Regions from separate parts of the Erwinia pyri genome, predicted to be linked through region 2. Evidence: riboswitches for the same ligand, from Rfam matches in the RefSeq annotation. Region 2 holds a riboswitch; the other holds the start of a gene.

The links. A riboswitch is a leader RNA that binds a small molecule or an ion and turns the genes downstream of it on or off. The one in region 2 is predicted to bind thiamine pyrophosphate.
Region 1: it holds a riboswitch for thiamine pyrophosphate, as region 2 does, so the genes downstream of both, thiB (thiamine ABC transporter substrate binding subunit) here and thiC (phosphomethylpyrimidine synthase ThiC) in region 2, are expected to answer to the same signal.

Annotation. Positions count from the first base shown of each region.
Region 1 is NZ_CP132353.1:3,756,837-3,764,899, reverse strand. It holds gene thiQ (thiamine ABC transporter ATP-binding protein ThiQ) at 1-438, opposite strand, end outside; gene thiP (thiamine/thiamine pyrophosphate ABC transporter permease ThiP) at 422-2,032, opposite strand; gene thiB (thiamine ABC transporter substrate binding subunit) at 2,008-2,991, opposite strand; TPP riboswitch at 3,033-3,139, opposite strand; gene sgrR (HTH-type transcriptional regulator SgrR) at 3,175-4,836, opposite strand; gene Q3V30_RS17835 (sugar efflux transporter) at 5,090-6,268, shown strand; gene leuD (3-isopropylmalate dehydratase small subunit) at 6,309-6,914, opposite strand; gene leuC (3-isopropylmalate dehydratase large subunit) at 6,924-8,063, opposite strand, start outside.
Region 2 is NZ_CP132353.1:4,197,378-4,205,440, reverse strand. It holds gene thiH (2-iminoacetate synthase ThiH) at 48-1,166, opposite strand; gene Q3V30_RS19915 (thiazole synthase) at 1,163-1,939, opposite strand; gene thiS (sulfur carrier protein ThiS) at 1,941-2,141, opposite strand; gene Q3V30_RS19905 (HesA/MoeB/ThiF family protein) at 2,125-2,886, opposite strand; gene thiE (thiamine phosphate synthase) at 2,876-3,523, opposite strand; gene thiC (phosphomethylpyrimidine synthase ThiC) at 3,520-5,451, opposite strand; TPP riboswitch at 5,540-5,640, opposite strand; gene rsd (sigma D regulator) at 5,761-6,267, opposite strand; gene nudC (NAD(+) diphosphatase) at 6,349-7,122, shown strand; gene hemE (uroporphyrinogen decarboxylase) at 7,163-8,063, shown strand, end outside.

The sequences.
Region 1 (8,063 bases), 440 kb from region 2:
ACGCACCAGACAGCGGGCCAGGGCAGCACGCTGCCGCTGACCACCGGAAAGCTGGCCCGGAAGGCGCTGCAGATAGGTTTCCAACCCAACGCGCTGCGCAATCTGCTGCAAAGTCTGCTTATGAGCCTGACTCAGCTTCAGGCCGGGATGTAAGCCCAGGCCAATATTCTGCGCCACCGTCAGATGGGGAAACAGATTGTTCTCCTGAAAAAGCATGGATACCGGGCGACGGGCGGGGGGCGTATGGCTGTGATCTTCGCCACTAAGCCGCAGCTCGCCGCTGTTAATCTGCAAAAAACCCGCTATCAGACTGAGCAGTGTGCTTTTCCCGGCGCCGCTGGGCCCCAGAATCGCCAGCCTCTCTCCGGCCTGCATACTCAGGGAAAAACGCATCGGCAGATGGTTGTAGAGATAAGTCAGATTAGTCAGCGTCAGCATGGCGTCCCGGCAGTTTTTCAATCAGGGTAAAGAGAAGGAAACAGAGCAGCAGCAGCAGCAGCGCCGTGACTGCGCCATCCTGGGTACGGTAGGAGCCCATCTGCTGATAAAGGTAAAATGGCAGCGTGCGAAAGCCCTCATTGCCGAACAGCGCGACCACGCCAAAATCCCCAATCGACAGCACGCAGGCAAACGCCAGCGCCTGAGCGAGCGGGCGCTTCAGGGCTCTGACTTCAATCAGCCTGAGGCGGTTCAGGCCGCGAATATCCAGCGAAAGGCAGAGGCGGTTATAGCGTTCGGCCAGATCGCGCAGCGGGTTTTCCATCACCTTCATGGCGTAGGGAATGGCCATCAGCGCATTAGTGAAGATCACGATGCCGTCCGCAGAGTCCGGCAGGCCTGCGGTGGTATTGAGCAGCAGGAAAAAGCCGGTGGCCAGCACGATACCCGGCATCGCCAGGATCAGCATGCCGCTGAGCTCAAGGGCGTGGGCAGAGACGGGGCGCTGACGGAGCCTGAGCTCGCGGCTGCTCCACAGCAGCATCACTGTGAGGATCACACAGAGCAGGCCAGCACCCAGCGCAATGCGTAAAGAGGTCAATGTTGCCTGCCAGAGCGCGGGTTGCTCTAACACGGCAGGAAGCCCCTGATTTACGCCGTCGGCAATCACGGCGAGCAGGGGAGGAAGCAGTAAAATCAGCGCGCAGGCGATAAGCAGCACGTCCCACACTTTTGCCGGCAGGCTGTCTTCAGGATTTCGCCAGCCGCTGAGGCTGGCGGTACCCGAAGGCAGCACTTTACTCAGCCACTGGCTCAGCATCACCAGGCCCAGACAGCAAACCATCTGGATCAGCGCCAGCAGTGCGGCCCGGCCGGGATCGTAATCAAAATTCAGCGCCTGGAAGATAGCCAGCTCAATAGTGGTGGCTTTGGGGCCGCCGCCCAGCGACAGCACGGTAGCAAAACTGGCAAAGCAAAGCATAAAGATCAGCGCGCCCGCAGGCAGCATCTGCCGCCGCAGCCAGGGCCACTCCACCACGCTGAAATGGTTCCAGCCCCGCAGGCCTAACTGCGCCGCCAGCTGCCGCTGCTCGGCGGGGATCTGCTCCAGCGCCTGCAAAAGCAGGCGGGTAGCCAGAGGCAGATTAAAAAACACGTGCGCCAGCAGAATGCCTTGCAGGCCATAAGGGGTAAAGGTGTACTGGATGCCCAGTAACGAGCAGAGCCCCGCAAGCCAGCCGGTACGCCCGTAAACGCTGAGCAGACCAAAGACGGCCACCAGCACCGGCAGCACCAGCGTCATTGCGCAAAGTCGCAGCAGCGTTTCTCTGCCGGGAAAACGCCGTCGGTAGAGCGCCCGCGCAAGGGGAATGGCAGGCCCAACCGCCAGCATGGCGGAAAGGAAAGCCTGCCAGAAAGAGAAGCGCAGCACGTGCCAGAGGTAGTCATCCTGCCAGAGTTGAGCCGGATCGATTTCCGGCGCGCTGGCCCAGAGCGCAGCAAAGGCCAGCAGGGCCACGGCGACCAGCAGCAAGGCTGCCAGCGTACCGGGCACCAGCCAGCCAGCTATCAGCGGCTGACGGCGCGTTGCCATGCATTGATCCATTGGCTGCGCTGGCTGGCGACTTCTTGCGGCGTGTACTGTAGCGAGGTGGCGGGCACAGTTAACGTATCAAACCCGACAGGCAGCGTGCTTTTTACCACCGGATACATCCAGTTGCCGGTTGGAATGCTCTGCTGGAACGGCTTTTCCAGCATAAATTTCATGAACTTCTGCGCCAGTTCAGGCTGCTTACTGGCCTTGAGCTTTCCGGCTACCTCGACCTGCAGATAGTGCCCTTCACTGAAGTTAGCCGCCGCATACTGCTCTTTTTTCTCTTCGATCAGATGGTAAGCGGGAGAGGTGGTGTAGCTCAGCACCATATCACCTTCCCCTTTAAGGAACAGGCCGTAGGCTTCGCTCCACCCTTTGGTCACGGTGACCGTTTTCTTCGCCAGCTTCTGCCAGGCTTCCGGCGTCTGGTCGCCAAAGACTTTCTGCATCCACAGCAGCAGCCCCAGCCCTGGCGTACTGGTGCGGGGATCTTCGTAAATCACCTTGAGCGGGCGATCGGTCTCGACCAGCTCCTTCAGGCTTTTGGGCGGATTTTGCAGCTTGGTTTTGTCATAGACGAAGGCGAACCAGCCATAGTCATAGGGCACAAAGGTTTTATCATGCCAGCCGCCAGGCAGCGTTGTCTGGCTGGTATCCACCTGGCTTTGTGCAAACAGACCCGTTTTCTCAGCGGCATCCAGCAGATTGTTATCCAGGCCCAGCACCACATCCGCTTTACTGTTTTTGCCTTCCATCCGCAGACGGTTCAGCAGCGACACGCCATCCTCCAGCGCAACATATTTCAGTTCGCAGCCGCAGTTGGCTTCAAAGGCTTTTTTAATGGCGGGACCGGGACCCCAGTCGGCAGAGAAGGAGTCATAGGTGTAGACGGTTAAAACAGGTTTCGCCGCGAAAACCGGGGCGCTGAGCAGCAGCAGGGGCAGTACTTTTTTTAACACTTTGCGTTCCTTGAAGGTGAGAGGTCGCAAAGGATCTGAGTAGGTAACACACTCTCAAATCCCTACGCCGGCATTATCCGGATCAGGTTCGACGGGTTTTTCTCAGCGCTGGCGATGAAACACCGCTAACGCACCCCGTTGAGAACGGTTCATTCTAGTGATTTACCGGCTTTAGCGAAAGCCTCATGATTCCGGCGGCGCGAACCAGGCAGATTTGAAGTCAAACCAGCCAAGCGTATTCATCCTGACGCCGCGCATGCTGCGCTGGCCCTCCAGCAGCAGCCAGTGATGAAACAGCGGATGCAGAGTCCAGGTATTAATAAGCTGCTGACTCCACTCCGCCAGCGGCAGCTTCTGCTCACGCCAGCGCCTGGCATCCTGCTGCCAGTCCAGCGTCACGCAGTGATGAACCAGCGGAATTTCATACAGCAGCGCAAACAGGGAAAACTCCAGCGGCAGCGTGAAGTTGGCGCTGCCCAGCCAGATATCGCTCTCCGCTTCGCCGCGGTGCCAGATGTCATAATCCACCTGTTGAGCGATCAGCTCCACGCCCTGTTCCGCCAGCAGGGGGCGCAATGCATTGGCGATGCCCTGATGCTCAACATGGTCGTTATACCAGGTCAGGGTCAGCGTAGTCAGCCCGGCGGGTTTGGCTGGGGTCTTCACCTCCCGCCGATGATGCCAGCGCGGCAGCAGTCCCCAGGCAGGAAACCAGTAGCGCTGGTAGCCCGGCCCCGCCTGGTTCAACAGGGCGATAGGGTTGAAGAGCATGCTGACCCAGCGGCGCACCTCTTCATCCCGGCCCAGGGGTGAGCGCTGGTCAAACAGCAAAAAATAACATCCCTCTTCCAGACGGCTCTCTTCCGATTTCTCTTCCAGGCTGCTGCCTTCCAGCTTCACGCCGGAATAGACCAGCTCTTCACTGATTTCCGGTAAGACCCAGATATTGACCTCATCAATCAGCGCGCGGAAACCGAAATAGTCATCAAAAGCCTGGATCCTGAGCTGGGAGGGCTGATTGCGCACCACGGCATAGGGGCCGGTGCCGATCGGCTGTCGGGCGAAGTCTGGCAGGGATTGCCACTCTCTCGGCAGGATCATGGCGCTGACGCTGCCCAGCAGCCAGGGCAGCCAGCCGTCGGGCTGGTTAAGAGTGATATCCAGTGTCCAGGGCGCTGAAGAGGTAATCGTATCGAAATGAGAAAAGAGCGGCTGCGGTTTTAAACGCACCAGCGTAGCGATGATATCGTCCGTTTCCAGTTCACGACCATGATGAAAATGGATAGCGGGGCGCAGGTAAAAGCGCCAGTGCAGCGGCGTGATCTGCTGCCAGTGGTGGGCGATATCGGGTTCGATTTCCCCATTTTCCTCATTTATACGGGTCAGGCTGCTGAAGATCTGTCGGGCGAGGTGCGTCTCTGAACGGCGTAACGGCTTGCCGGGTGCCAGATTAAGCAGCGAACGATAATAGAGCACGCGGAGAATATGCTTTCCCTGACGAAAACTGCGGCCAAGATGGGAGAGCAGCATGCTTCTCACCGCTTTTTTATCGCCGACCAGCGGCACCAGCTGGTCAATAAGATCGTTTTCCAGCAGCGCCTCGGCCCGCTGCTGCTGCAGAGCCAAGCCGGTACAGAAAAAGCGGAGCGTTGAACGCTTGCCGCGGCCCGCGACGGAGTGCCACGCCAGCCAGCCTTCCGCCTCCATAGCGTTAAGAAGATTGCGCATATGCCGCCGCGAACAGTTTAACTGTAGAGCGAGATCGTTAAGCGTTGTCTCCTGAGACTCGCCTTCGCAGCTTTGCCAGAGCCGGATAAACTGTTGTTGCAGACGGGCAGAGGACATAAAAGGGGAACCTTTGAAAAAATTCAGTCTGTTTTTCTTGCCCTATATTAAGATCATACTGGCTGAAGATGAAAGAGCGGGAGGCATTCCCCGGAATGGCGCTCTGACATCCACTTATCATTCTGAGTAAGGTGCAGTTTCACCTGCCAGCCGCGGCTACCCCGGCTGGCTTTTTTCGTGGGTTCATGTTTTCTTCTATGCTTGCTGTTTGTCGCCTCAGCTGGGGCGGCTTAATCTTCCTGAAGGACCCGGCATGAAATTGCTGCTTACGCGTCGCCGTCGTATTAATCCTGTTTATCTGGCTTTTATGGCCGTCTCGTTTATGGTCGGGGTGGCGGGTGCGCTGCAGGCACCCACCCTGAGCCTGTTCCTCACGCGTGAAGTTGCGGTGCGGCCATTCTGGGTCGGGCTGTTCTACACCGTGAATGCGATAGCCGGCATTGCGGTAAGTATTCTGCTGGCGAAGCGGTCGGACAACCGCGGCGATCGCCGTATGCTGATCCTGTTTTGCTGCGTAATGGCGATAGGCAATGCGCTGCTGTTTGCCTTCAGCCGGGACTATCTGACGCTGATCACGTTCGGCGTGCTGCTCTCTGCGCTGGCCAGCGTGTCGATGCCACAAATTTTTGCGCTGGCGCGTGAGTATGCCGACAGCTCCGCAAGGGAAGTGGTGATGTTCAGCTCGGTGATGCGTGCGCAGCTCTCGCTGGCCTGGGTTATTGGCCCGCCGCTCTCCTTTGCGCTGGCGCTCAATTACGGCTTTACCACCATGTTTACCATCGCCGCAGGCCTGTTTGTGGTCTGTATCGCGCTGATCTGGTTTGCACTGCCTTCGGTGCCACGCGTGGAACAGCCGCCGGAAGTGGTGATTACGCAAATCAGCGCATGGAAGAACCGGGATGTGCGGCTGCTGTTTCTGGCCTCGCTGCTGATGTGGACCTGCAACACCATGTATATCATTGATATGCCGCTCTATATCAGCAGCGTACTGGGCATGCCTGACCGGCTGGCGGGGTTGCTGATGGGCGTAGCGGCGGGGCTGGAAATTCCCGCCATGCTGCTGGCGGGTCACTATGTAAAACGTTTTGGCAAACGAAAAATGATGCTGTTTGCCGTGGCGGCTGGCGCGCTATTTTATCTGGGACTGGTGCTGTTCCAGTCGCGTGCTGCGCTGATGGCTTTGCAGATTTTCAACGCCATCTTTATTGGCATTGTGGCCGGCATTGGCATGCTCTATTTTCAGGATTTGATGCCTGGCAGGCCAGGCGCGGCGACCACGCTGTTTACCAACAGCATTTCTACTGGCGTGATCCTTGCCGGACTGCTGCAGGGCGCGCTGGCGGAGACGTTTGGGCACTATTCGGTCTACTGGGCAGCGCTGGTGCTTGCACTCGGCGCGCTGGTGATGTCGGCAAAGGTGAAGGATGTCTGAGGAGTGGCTGACCCTGTATCAGACACTCCTCATTAAGGCCCTAGCGTAAGAACACGGGTTGCTTCTGCTCGTATGCCGTAATGTCAGCATCATGCTGCAGCGTCAGGCCGATGTTATCCAGCCCGTTGATCAGGCAGTGGCGGCGGAAGGCATCGATGGTGAAGGGGTAATGCTTTTCACCGGCGATCACCTCCTGCTGTTCAAGATCAACGGTAATGCTTACGCCGGGCTGGCTGGCGACCAGTTGGAATAACTCCTCAACCTCCTCTTCGCTTAATGTCACCAGCAACAGCTGGTTATTAAACGAGTTATTGCCGAAGATATCGGCAAAATCGCTGCCGATAATCGCCTGAATACCATAATCGGTCAGCGCCCAGGGTGCATGCTCGCGGGAGGATCCGCAGCCGAAGTTTTCACGGGTCAGCATGATGCTGGCGCCCTGAAAAGCGGGTTTGTTCAGCACGAAATCGGGATTGGGGATCTGGCCTTCGGCATCGCTATAGCGCCAGTCGTAAAACAGATTGCGGCCAAAACCGGTACGCGTCACCATCTGCAAAAATTGCTTGGGGATAATGGCGTCGGTATCGACGTTTGCCGCATCCATCGGCACCACGATGCCGGTATGCCGGGTAAATTTCTTTGCCATAGAGATTCCTTAGCGTAATTCGCGAATGTCAGCGAAGTGGCCGGCGACCGCAGCCGCGGCGGCCATTGCCGGGCTCAGCAAATGCGTCCGCCCACCGCGGCCCTGACGACCTTCGAAATTGCGGTTGCTGGTAGAGGCGCAGCGCTCTCCCGGATTCAGCCGGTCATTGTTCATCGCCAGACACATAGAGCAGCCGGGCAGGCGCCATTCAAATCCCGCGTCGAGGAAGATTTTATCCAGTCCTTCCGCTTCCGCCTGCGCTTTCACCGGCCCTGAGCCAGGCACCACATAGGCCTGAACGCCTGCCGCAATCTTATGGCCTTTCACTACCAGCGCGGCGGCACGCAGATCTTCGATCCGTGAATTAGTACAGGATCCTATAAACACTTTATCGATCCTGACGTCGGTCATTTTGATGCCCGGCTTGAGATCCATATAGGCCAGCGCTTTTTCAGCAGAAGCACGCTCGGTCGGATCCTGGAAAGAAGCGGGATCGGGGATAAGCGCATCGACGGCGATAACCTGACCCGGATTGGTGCCCCAGGTCACCTGCGGGGCAATATCGGCGGCATCCAGCGTCACCACTTTATCAAAACGCGCGTCGCTGTCGGTTTTCAGCGTGCGCCAGTAGGCTACGGCTGCATCCCACTCCGCACCTTTCGGCGCAAACTGGCGACCTTTCACATAGTTGAAGGTCGTCTCATCGGGCCCAACCAGGCCCGCTTTGGCACCCAGCTCAATCGCCATGTTGCACAATGTCATGCGGCCTTCCATGCTGAGCGCTTCCACCGCCGGGCCGCAAAATTCCACCACGTGGCCGTTGCCGCCGCCGCTGCCGGTTTTACCGATAATTGCCAGCGCGATATCTTTGGCGGTGATGCCCGGGGCCGTTTGCCCAACCACTTCTATTTTCATGGTCTTCGCACGGGACTGCTTCAGCGTCTGCGTCGCCAGCACATGCTCAACTTCCGACGTGCCGATACCAAAGGCCAGCGCGCCGAAAGCGCCGTGCGTGGAAGTATGGGAATCGCCACAAACGATGGTCATGCCCGGCAGTGACAGGCCCTGTTCAGGGCCAATGACATGCACAATGCCCTGGAAAGGGTGCTTGAGGTCATAGAGCCGGACGCCGAACTCTTCACAGTTTTT
Region 2 (8,063 bases):
GCTCTTATAAGCGCAAAAGCCTGCGGCGTCTCGCCGGCTTTTATTTCTTACCGTCCCAGATAGCGATCCCAGTCTTTCCATACCGGCTGCATTCCCGCCTGGATTAACGCTTCGGCAACCTGCTGAGGATGACGATTATCATGCGGGGAAAATTGCTCAAGCTCTCTCTGCGTCTCCGCATAGCCGCCGGGCTGCGTTTTCGAGAAGGCGCTGAGGGTATTGATCGCCAGCGGCACCACCTTATCGCGGAACTGTGGTGACTCTCTGGTTGAAAGAGACTGCTCCACCTCAGGCGCAAATAACCTGAAGGCGCAGATAACCTGTACCAGCTGCGCTTCGTCCATCACCGAAGCGGGCTGGATGCCGCCCGCACAGGGGCGCAGCCGGGGAAATGCCACGGAGTAGCGGCTCTGCCACCAGCTTTTTTGCAGCCACAGCAGGTGCTCCGCCATCATATAGCAGTCGGTACGCCAGCTGTCGGAAAGACCAATCAGCGCACCTAAACCAATTTTATCGACGCCCGCCCGCCCCAGCCTGTCAGGCGTTTCCAGCCGGAAGAAAAAGTCCTGTTTGTTTCCCTTCAGATGGTGCTGGCTGTAGACCGCTGAATGATAGGTCTCCTGATAAACCAGCACGCCATCAAGCCCCAGCGTTCTCAGCTCGGCATACTCCGCTTCGCTCATCGGCTGCACTTCCATCATCAGAGAGCTGAAATGCTGACGGATCGAGGGGAGATGCTCACGAAAATAGGGCATGCCCACTTTCGCCTGATGTTCGCCGGTCACCAGCAGCAGGTTGTCAAAACCCAGCGCACGGATCGCTTCGCATTCACGCGCAATCTCTGCGGCATCCAGCGTCTTACGCTTGATGCGGTTACTCATGGAAAAGCCGCAGTAGGTACACTCGTTCGCGCAGAGGTTAGAGAGGTAGAGCGGCACAAACAGGTTCACGGCATGACCGAACCGCTGCCGCGTCAGCCGCTGCGCTTTTTGCGCCAGCGGTTCAAGATAGTGGATCGCGGCGGGCGAGAGCAGCGCCATCAGCTCTTCGCGCCCCACTTTGGCTGCATTCAGCGCAGCTTCAACATCGGCCGCGGTTTTACTGTGAATGCGCAGGCGAATGTCATCCCATTCCAGCTTTTCCCACTGAGAGACGAAACTTTTCATCCTTCACCTCCGGCCTGCAAAAACCGGGTCAGTGGGCTGGTGGGCACGGCCTGTTGCAAGCGCGAACCAGGGCCGCTTCGGTAGGCCAGCGCGCCAGCTTCTACAGCCAGCCTGAAGGCTCTGGCCATCTGCACCGGATCCCGAGCGGAGGCGATAGCGGTATTGACCAGCACCGCGTCCGCGCCCATTTCCAGCGCTTCACTGGCATGGCTTGGCGCGCCGATACCGGCATCAACAATCACCGGGACGTTCGCCTGCTCAATGATAATTTCCAGCAGATCGCGGGTTTTCAGCCCCTGATTACTGCCAATAGGCGCACCCAGCGGCATCACGGCCGCGCAACCCGCTTCCTCCAGACGTTTACATAAAACAGGATCGGCATGGCAGTAGGGCAGCACGGTAAATCCCTCTCTGACCAGAATTTCAGCTGCTTTCAGCGTCTCGATAGGATCGGGCAGCAGATAACGTACGTCAGGATGGATCTCCAGTTTCAGCCAGCGGGTTCCCAGCGCCTCACGAGCGAGGCGGGCGGCAAAAATCGCCTCTTCGGCCGTTTTAGCGCCGGAGGTGTTCGGCAGCAGTGCTACACCCAGCGCCTGTAACGGACGAAGAATAGCGTCATCGCCGCCCCGTAAATCCACGCGTTTCATCGCCATCGTCACCAACTGGCTACCAGACTCCCTTAAAGCTTCCAGCATCAGCGTGGGGCTGGAGAATTTTCCCGTGCCTGCAAACAGGCGGGATGAAAATGTTTTATCAGCAATTTGCAGCATATCAGCCTCCGGCGATGGCCTGGAAAATCACCAGCTCATCGCCCTCCTGTAAAAGATATTCCGCCCAGCGATCGCGCGGAATAATCTGTTGATTTACGGCCAGCGCAGTGCCGGGCTGGCGACGGGAAAGCTGCTCCAGCAGCTCAGCCAGCGTCACCGCTCCTTCAAGCGTCAGCGCATCATCATTAACAACGATCTGCATCGTGCTCTCCACACACCGGGCAGCTCGTGCTGCGCTCCAGGTTTAACGTCCGCCAGGTCTGCTGCCGCCCGTCAAAAAGCCGCAGCTTACCGTCCAGAGGGGAAGGGTGACCCGCTAACATTTTCAGGGCTTCTAATGCCTGTAACGTACCCATTACCCCCACCACCGGCCCCAGCACGCCGGCATTGCGGCAATTGCGCTGCGGCTCTGCTTCATCAGGCCACAGGCAGCGGTAGCAGCCCTGCGCAAACGGCGGCGTAAGAACCAGCAGCTGGCCGCCGAACCCCACGGCGCTGGCGCTGATCAACGGCGTGGCGCTCTTTACGCAGGCGGCATTGACCGCATGGCGGGTTTCCATGTTGTCGCTACAGTCCAGCACCAGATCGACCCACTCCACGCTCTCCTGCAGCGTGGCTGTGGTCATCCGGCGCTCCAGCGCAATAAACTCCACCTGCGGGTTGAGTGACTGCAGATGCTTTTTCGCCAGCGCGACTTTTGACTGCCCGGTTTCAGCGGTACGAAACAGGATCTGTCGCTGAAGATTACTGATATGCACAGTGTCATCATCGGCCAGCACCAGCCTCCCGACGCCCGCAGCTGCCAGATAGAGTGCCGCCGGGGAGCCTAACCCGCCAAGGCCGACAATCAGGACGCTGGCATCCTGCAGCTTTTGCTGGGCATCAGGACCAAACTCCTCCAGCAGCAGCTGGCGGCTGTAACGGAGAAAATCGCTGTCATTTAGCATCAGCGTCATCTCCTGTCCCGGCCAGCGCCAACAAGTCGGCTGTGGCTGCCCGCCAGTCAGCGGCCTGGGTGATAGCGCTGACCACGGCGATGCTGCCCACGCCGGTGGCCAGCACCTGCGGCGCACGCTCCAGAGTGATCCCACCAATCGCTACGGTGGAGATGCCCTTCAGGCGGGAGAGATGGCGTTGCAGTTCACTGAGTCCCTGTGGCGATGAGGGCATGACTTTGGTCTGCGTCGGGAACAGATGCCCCAGTGCGATATAGGAAGGTTGCTCTGCCAGAGCGCGATCCAGCTCCGCGTCGTCATGTGTGGAGAGGCCGAGACGTAAGCCCGCGCGATGCAGGACATCCAGATCCGCCACATCCAGATCCTCCTGACCCAGATGCACGCCATAGGCCTGATATTTAATGGCTGAACGCCAGTAATCATTGATAAACAGGCGGGCCTGATAACGTTTGCCCAGCGCGACCGCGTGGGCGATATCCTGCTCTACCGCCGCTTCCGGAAGATCTTTAATACGAAGTTGCAGCGTACGCACGCCAGCATCCAGCAGGCGTTCAAGCCATGCCACACTCTCCACTACCGGATAGAGACCAAGCCGCGCGGCAGTTGCGGGAAAAGGGCCGCGGCTCATGCTTTTTCCTCCCGAATCAGCGCGTCGGCAGGATGATAGAGTTCGCCGCCGCGCGTGCGGAACGCTTCGGACATTTCGGCCATCCCGACTTCAATTGGCTGCGCTTCCGCCTCCAGGCGGGCGGCATAGTCGCGCACCTCCTGGGTAATCTTCATCGAACAGAATTTAGGCCCGCACATTGAGCAAAAATGGGCCACCTTGCCCGACTCCTGCGGCAGCGTCTCATCGTGGTAGGCTCGCGCCGTATGGGGATCGAGCGCCAGGTTGAACTGATCTTCCCAGCGGAATTCGAAACGGGCTTTCGACATGGCGTTATCGCGGATCTGTGCGCCAGGATGACCTTTTGCCAGGTCTGCGGCATGTGCAGCAATCTTGTAGGTAATCAGCCCCTGCTTAACATCTTCCTTGTTGGGCAGTCCCAGATGCTCTTTTGGCGTGACGTAGCAAAGCATGGCGCAGCCAAACCAGCCAATCATGGCGGCACCAATGCCGGAGGTAAAATGATCGTACCCCGGCGCGATATCTGTCGTCAGCGGGCCAAGGGTGTAGAAGGGCGCCTCATGGCAGTGCTCCAGCTGTTCTGTCATATTGCGGCGGATCATCTGCATCGGCACGTGGCCGGGGCCTTCAATCATCACCTGCACGTCATACTCCCAGGCGATTTTGGTCAGTTCGCCCAGCGTATGCAGCTCAGCAAATTGCGCCTCATCGTTGGCGTCCTGCAGAGAGCCGGGACGCAGGCCATCGCCCAGCGACAGCGAAACGTCATAGGCCGCGCACAGTTCGCAGATTTCGCGGAAATGCTCATAGAGGAAACTCTCTTTGTGATGCGAAAGGCACCATTTCGCCATGATCGAGCCGCCGCGTGAAACGATCCCGGTCAGTCGCTTTGCGGTCATCGGCACGTAGCGCAGCAGGACGCCGGCGTGGATGGTGAAGTAGTCCACACCCTGTTCAGCCTGCTCCAGCAGGGTGTCGCGGAAGATTTCCCAGGTGAGACTTTCCGCCACGCCATTCACCTTTTCCAGCGCCTGGTAAATCGGCACGGTGCCAATGGGGACCGGACTGTTACGCAATATCCATTCGCGAGTTTCATGAATATTCCGGCCCGTGGAGAGATCCATCACCGTATCGGCACCCCAGCGTGCTGACCACACCAGCTTCTCCACCTCCTCTTCAATAGAGGAGCTGACGGCGGAATTACCGATGTTGGCGTTGATTTTCACCAGAAAATTACGGCCAATGATCATCGGCTCAGATTCCGGGTGATTGATATTGGCGGGAATGATGGCGCGCCCGGCGGCCACTTCCTGGCGAACAAACTCCGGGGTGATATTCTCAGGCAGGCTGGCGCCAAAGCTGTTGCCGGGATGCTGTTGCAGCAGCACCTCGCCACGGATGCGTTCACGCCCCATGTTTTCACGCAGGGCGATAAACTCCATCTCCGGGGTGACAATACCCAGACGAGCGTAATGAAGCTGGGTGACGCAGCGGCCAGCCAGCGCCTTGCGAGGGCGAGGAAGATGTTCAAAGCGGAGATGATCCAACCCTTCATCCGCCAGCCGCTGCTGAGTATAAACTGAGCTGAGCTGCTCTATGGGCTGCGTATCACCGCGTTCGCTAATCCACGCCTGGCGCAAACGAGCCAGCCCACGGTGCACATCAATTTTCGCTTCAGGATCGCCGTAGGGGCCTGCGGTGTCATAGACCGGCACCGGCTCGTTGGCTTCGAATAGCGGCTTCTCTTTGCTGCCGCCGGTTTGGGTCGGGCTGAGCTGGATCTCGCGCATCGGTACGCGAATATCCTCACGGGATCCACTTAGCCAGATACGTCTGGAGTTAGGGAAAGCTGTGCCCTGAAGGGAGTCGATAAATTGTTGTGCTTCTGCACGCTGTTCGCGGCGGGACGGTTTTTTACTGGTAGACATAGCGCGTTCCTGAAAAAAGGGAATGTGCTTGCCTGGAGTTCGGAGGAGTAAGCGCAGGGTGTGAAAACGTACGGATCCACACCGTCACTGAATGTTTACTCTTGTTCCCTTCGCAGGTACTAACCTGATCAGGTTCCGCGGATCCCGAATAAACGGTCTCAGCCCCTAAGGGCACTCCGACAAGAAGAATTTTGCCCGACTCAAGCGTCCGACAAAACGTAGGTGGTGAAAAAGTAACCTCACCTGTAGTGCCCCTTCAGCATAAAGGGGCTTTTTTAAAACTACAAGGTTTTTACAAAGTGATAACTTTTACGCCGGGCGGGCCAGCGCGCTGTCGTTAGCGGCGACTGCTTTATCCGCGCTTTTCTCCAGCGCCAGCTGGATGAATTTATCTTCCAGCGTAAAGCGGGCTTCCAGCGCTTCCCCTACTTCAGAGAGGGCGTTCTGGAATTCCAGGTAGTTATCATGGTCGATAGCGCCTTCCAGATGCGTATCGTAAATGCGCATAATGATTTCAGTATTGGCCTGCAGCGAAGGATAGATAATGGCCGCTTTAGCCAGCTGCTCGCTGCCTTCCATCTCTTCAATAAAGCGTTCGTAAACGGTGAAATGACCGGTAGAGAGATAATCGACCAGGCCCTGACAGAAATTGTCCAGTGCGTTTTCGTCGAGCGTAGTCAGCGATTCCTTGTTAGGCTTGATGCCAACCAGATGATAATAGGCAATCAGCAACTGCCTGCGGGAGCGCAGACAGAAGTCTACCAGGTCGCTGCATCCGCCAACGCGCGCGGTAAGGACTTCTAACTGGTTAAGCATGTGTGACTCCAGGTATGTAATATTTCTGTCTAGCCCCAATCCAGTAATTCAAAATTCTGCATGTTGAGGATGAGCAAATTTATGCAACGTGAGATTTCAAGCGTAGACGTTGGCTGGTGGGTTGTCAGTCATGAACATAAACTGTGGTTGCCCAAAGGTCAATTACCCTATGGCAACGCAGAAGAGAATGGGCTGGCAGGATCTACCGGATCTTTGATAGGCGAGTGGCAGGGCGATCCTGTTTATCTGATCTGTGAAAACCGGCCACAGGAGATGGGATCGTTACGCCAGATCCTCGATCAGGATGTCGGGCTTTTTCAGCTGGCGGGCAAAGGGATCCAGCTGGCGGAGTTTTATCGATCCCACAAATGGTGCGGCTACTGCGGCCATGAGATGCATCACAGCAAAACGGAAAGAGCCTGCCTTTGCCAGCATTGCCGCCAGCGTTACTACCCGCAAATTGCCCCCTGCATCATTGTCGCCATCCGCCGGGGCGAAGAAATTTTACTGGCCCAGCACACCAAACACCGTAACGGAATCTATACGGTACTGGCAGGATTTGTTGAAGTTGGCGAAACGCTGGAAGAGACCGTCGCGCGTGAAGTAATGGAAGAGAGCGGCATTAAAGTGAAGAATCTGCGCTATATCTCTTCACAACCCTGGCCATTCCCGCAGTCGTTAATGATGGCGTTTATGGCCGATTACGACAGCGGTGAGATCCAGATTGACCCGAAAGAGCTGCTGGATGCAGGCTGGTATCGATTTGATGCCCTGCCGCACTTGCCGCCAGCCGGAACGGTAGCACGTCGGCTGATTGAGGATACCGTTGCCCTCTGCCGCGCCGAGGCGGAATGAATGCTATACTGCGCGCCTGAATTTGAGAGAGCCTTTAAAGATGAGTGAACTGAAGAACGATCGTTATCTGCGCGCGCTGCTGCGCCAGCCTGTTGATGTCACACCTGTGTGGATGATGCGTCAGGCCGGTCGCTATCTGCCAGAGTACAAAGCCACCCGCGCCGTTGCCGGCGATTTTATGTCGCTTTGCAAAAATGCCGAGCTGGCCTGCGAAGTGACTCTACAACCGCTGCGGCGTTACCCGCTTGATGCGGCGATCCTGTTCTCGGATATTCTGACCATTCCTGATGCCATGGGTTTAGGTCTCTATTTTGAAGCCGGTGAAGGCCCACGCTTCTCCTCGCCAGTAACCTGTCGTGCAGATGTTGAAAAGCTGCCGGTACCGGATCCGGAGCAGGAACTGGGCTATGTGATGAACGCCGTGCGGACCATCCGCAAAAATCTCAACGGTGAAGTGCCGTTAATCGGCTTTACCGGCAGCCCCTGGACGCTGGCGACCTACATGGTCGAAGGCGGCAGCAGTAAAGCTTTCACCAAACTCAAAAAGATGATGTATGCGGAGCCGCAAACCTTGCATCTGATGCTGGATAAGCTGGCAGAGAGCGTTACGCTCTACCTCAATGCGCAGATCCGTGCTGGCGCGCAGTCGGTGATGATCTTCGATACCTGGGGCGGGGTGCTGACCGGACGCGATTATCTGGAGTTCTCTCTGCATTACATGCACAAAATTATCGATGGCCTGCAGCGTGAAAACGACGGGCGCCGCGTGCCGGTGACGATGTTCACCAAAGGCGGCGGCCAGTGGCTGGAAGCGATGGCTGCGACCGGCTGTGATGCGCTGGGGCTGGACTGGACCACCGACATCGCCGATGCGCGTCGTCGGGTGGGCGATAAAGTGGCGCTGCAGGGCAATATGGATCCTTCCATGCTTTATGCTGCAC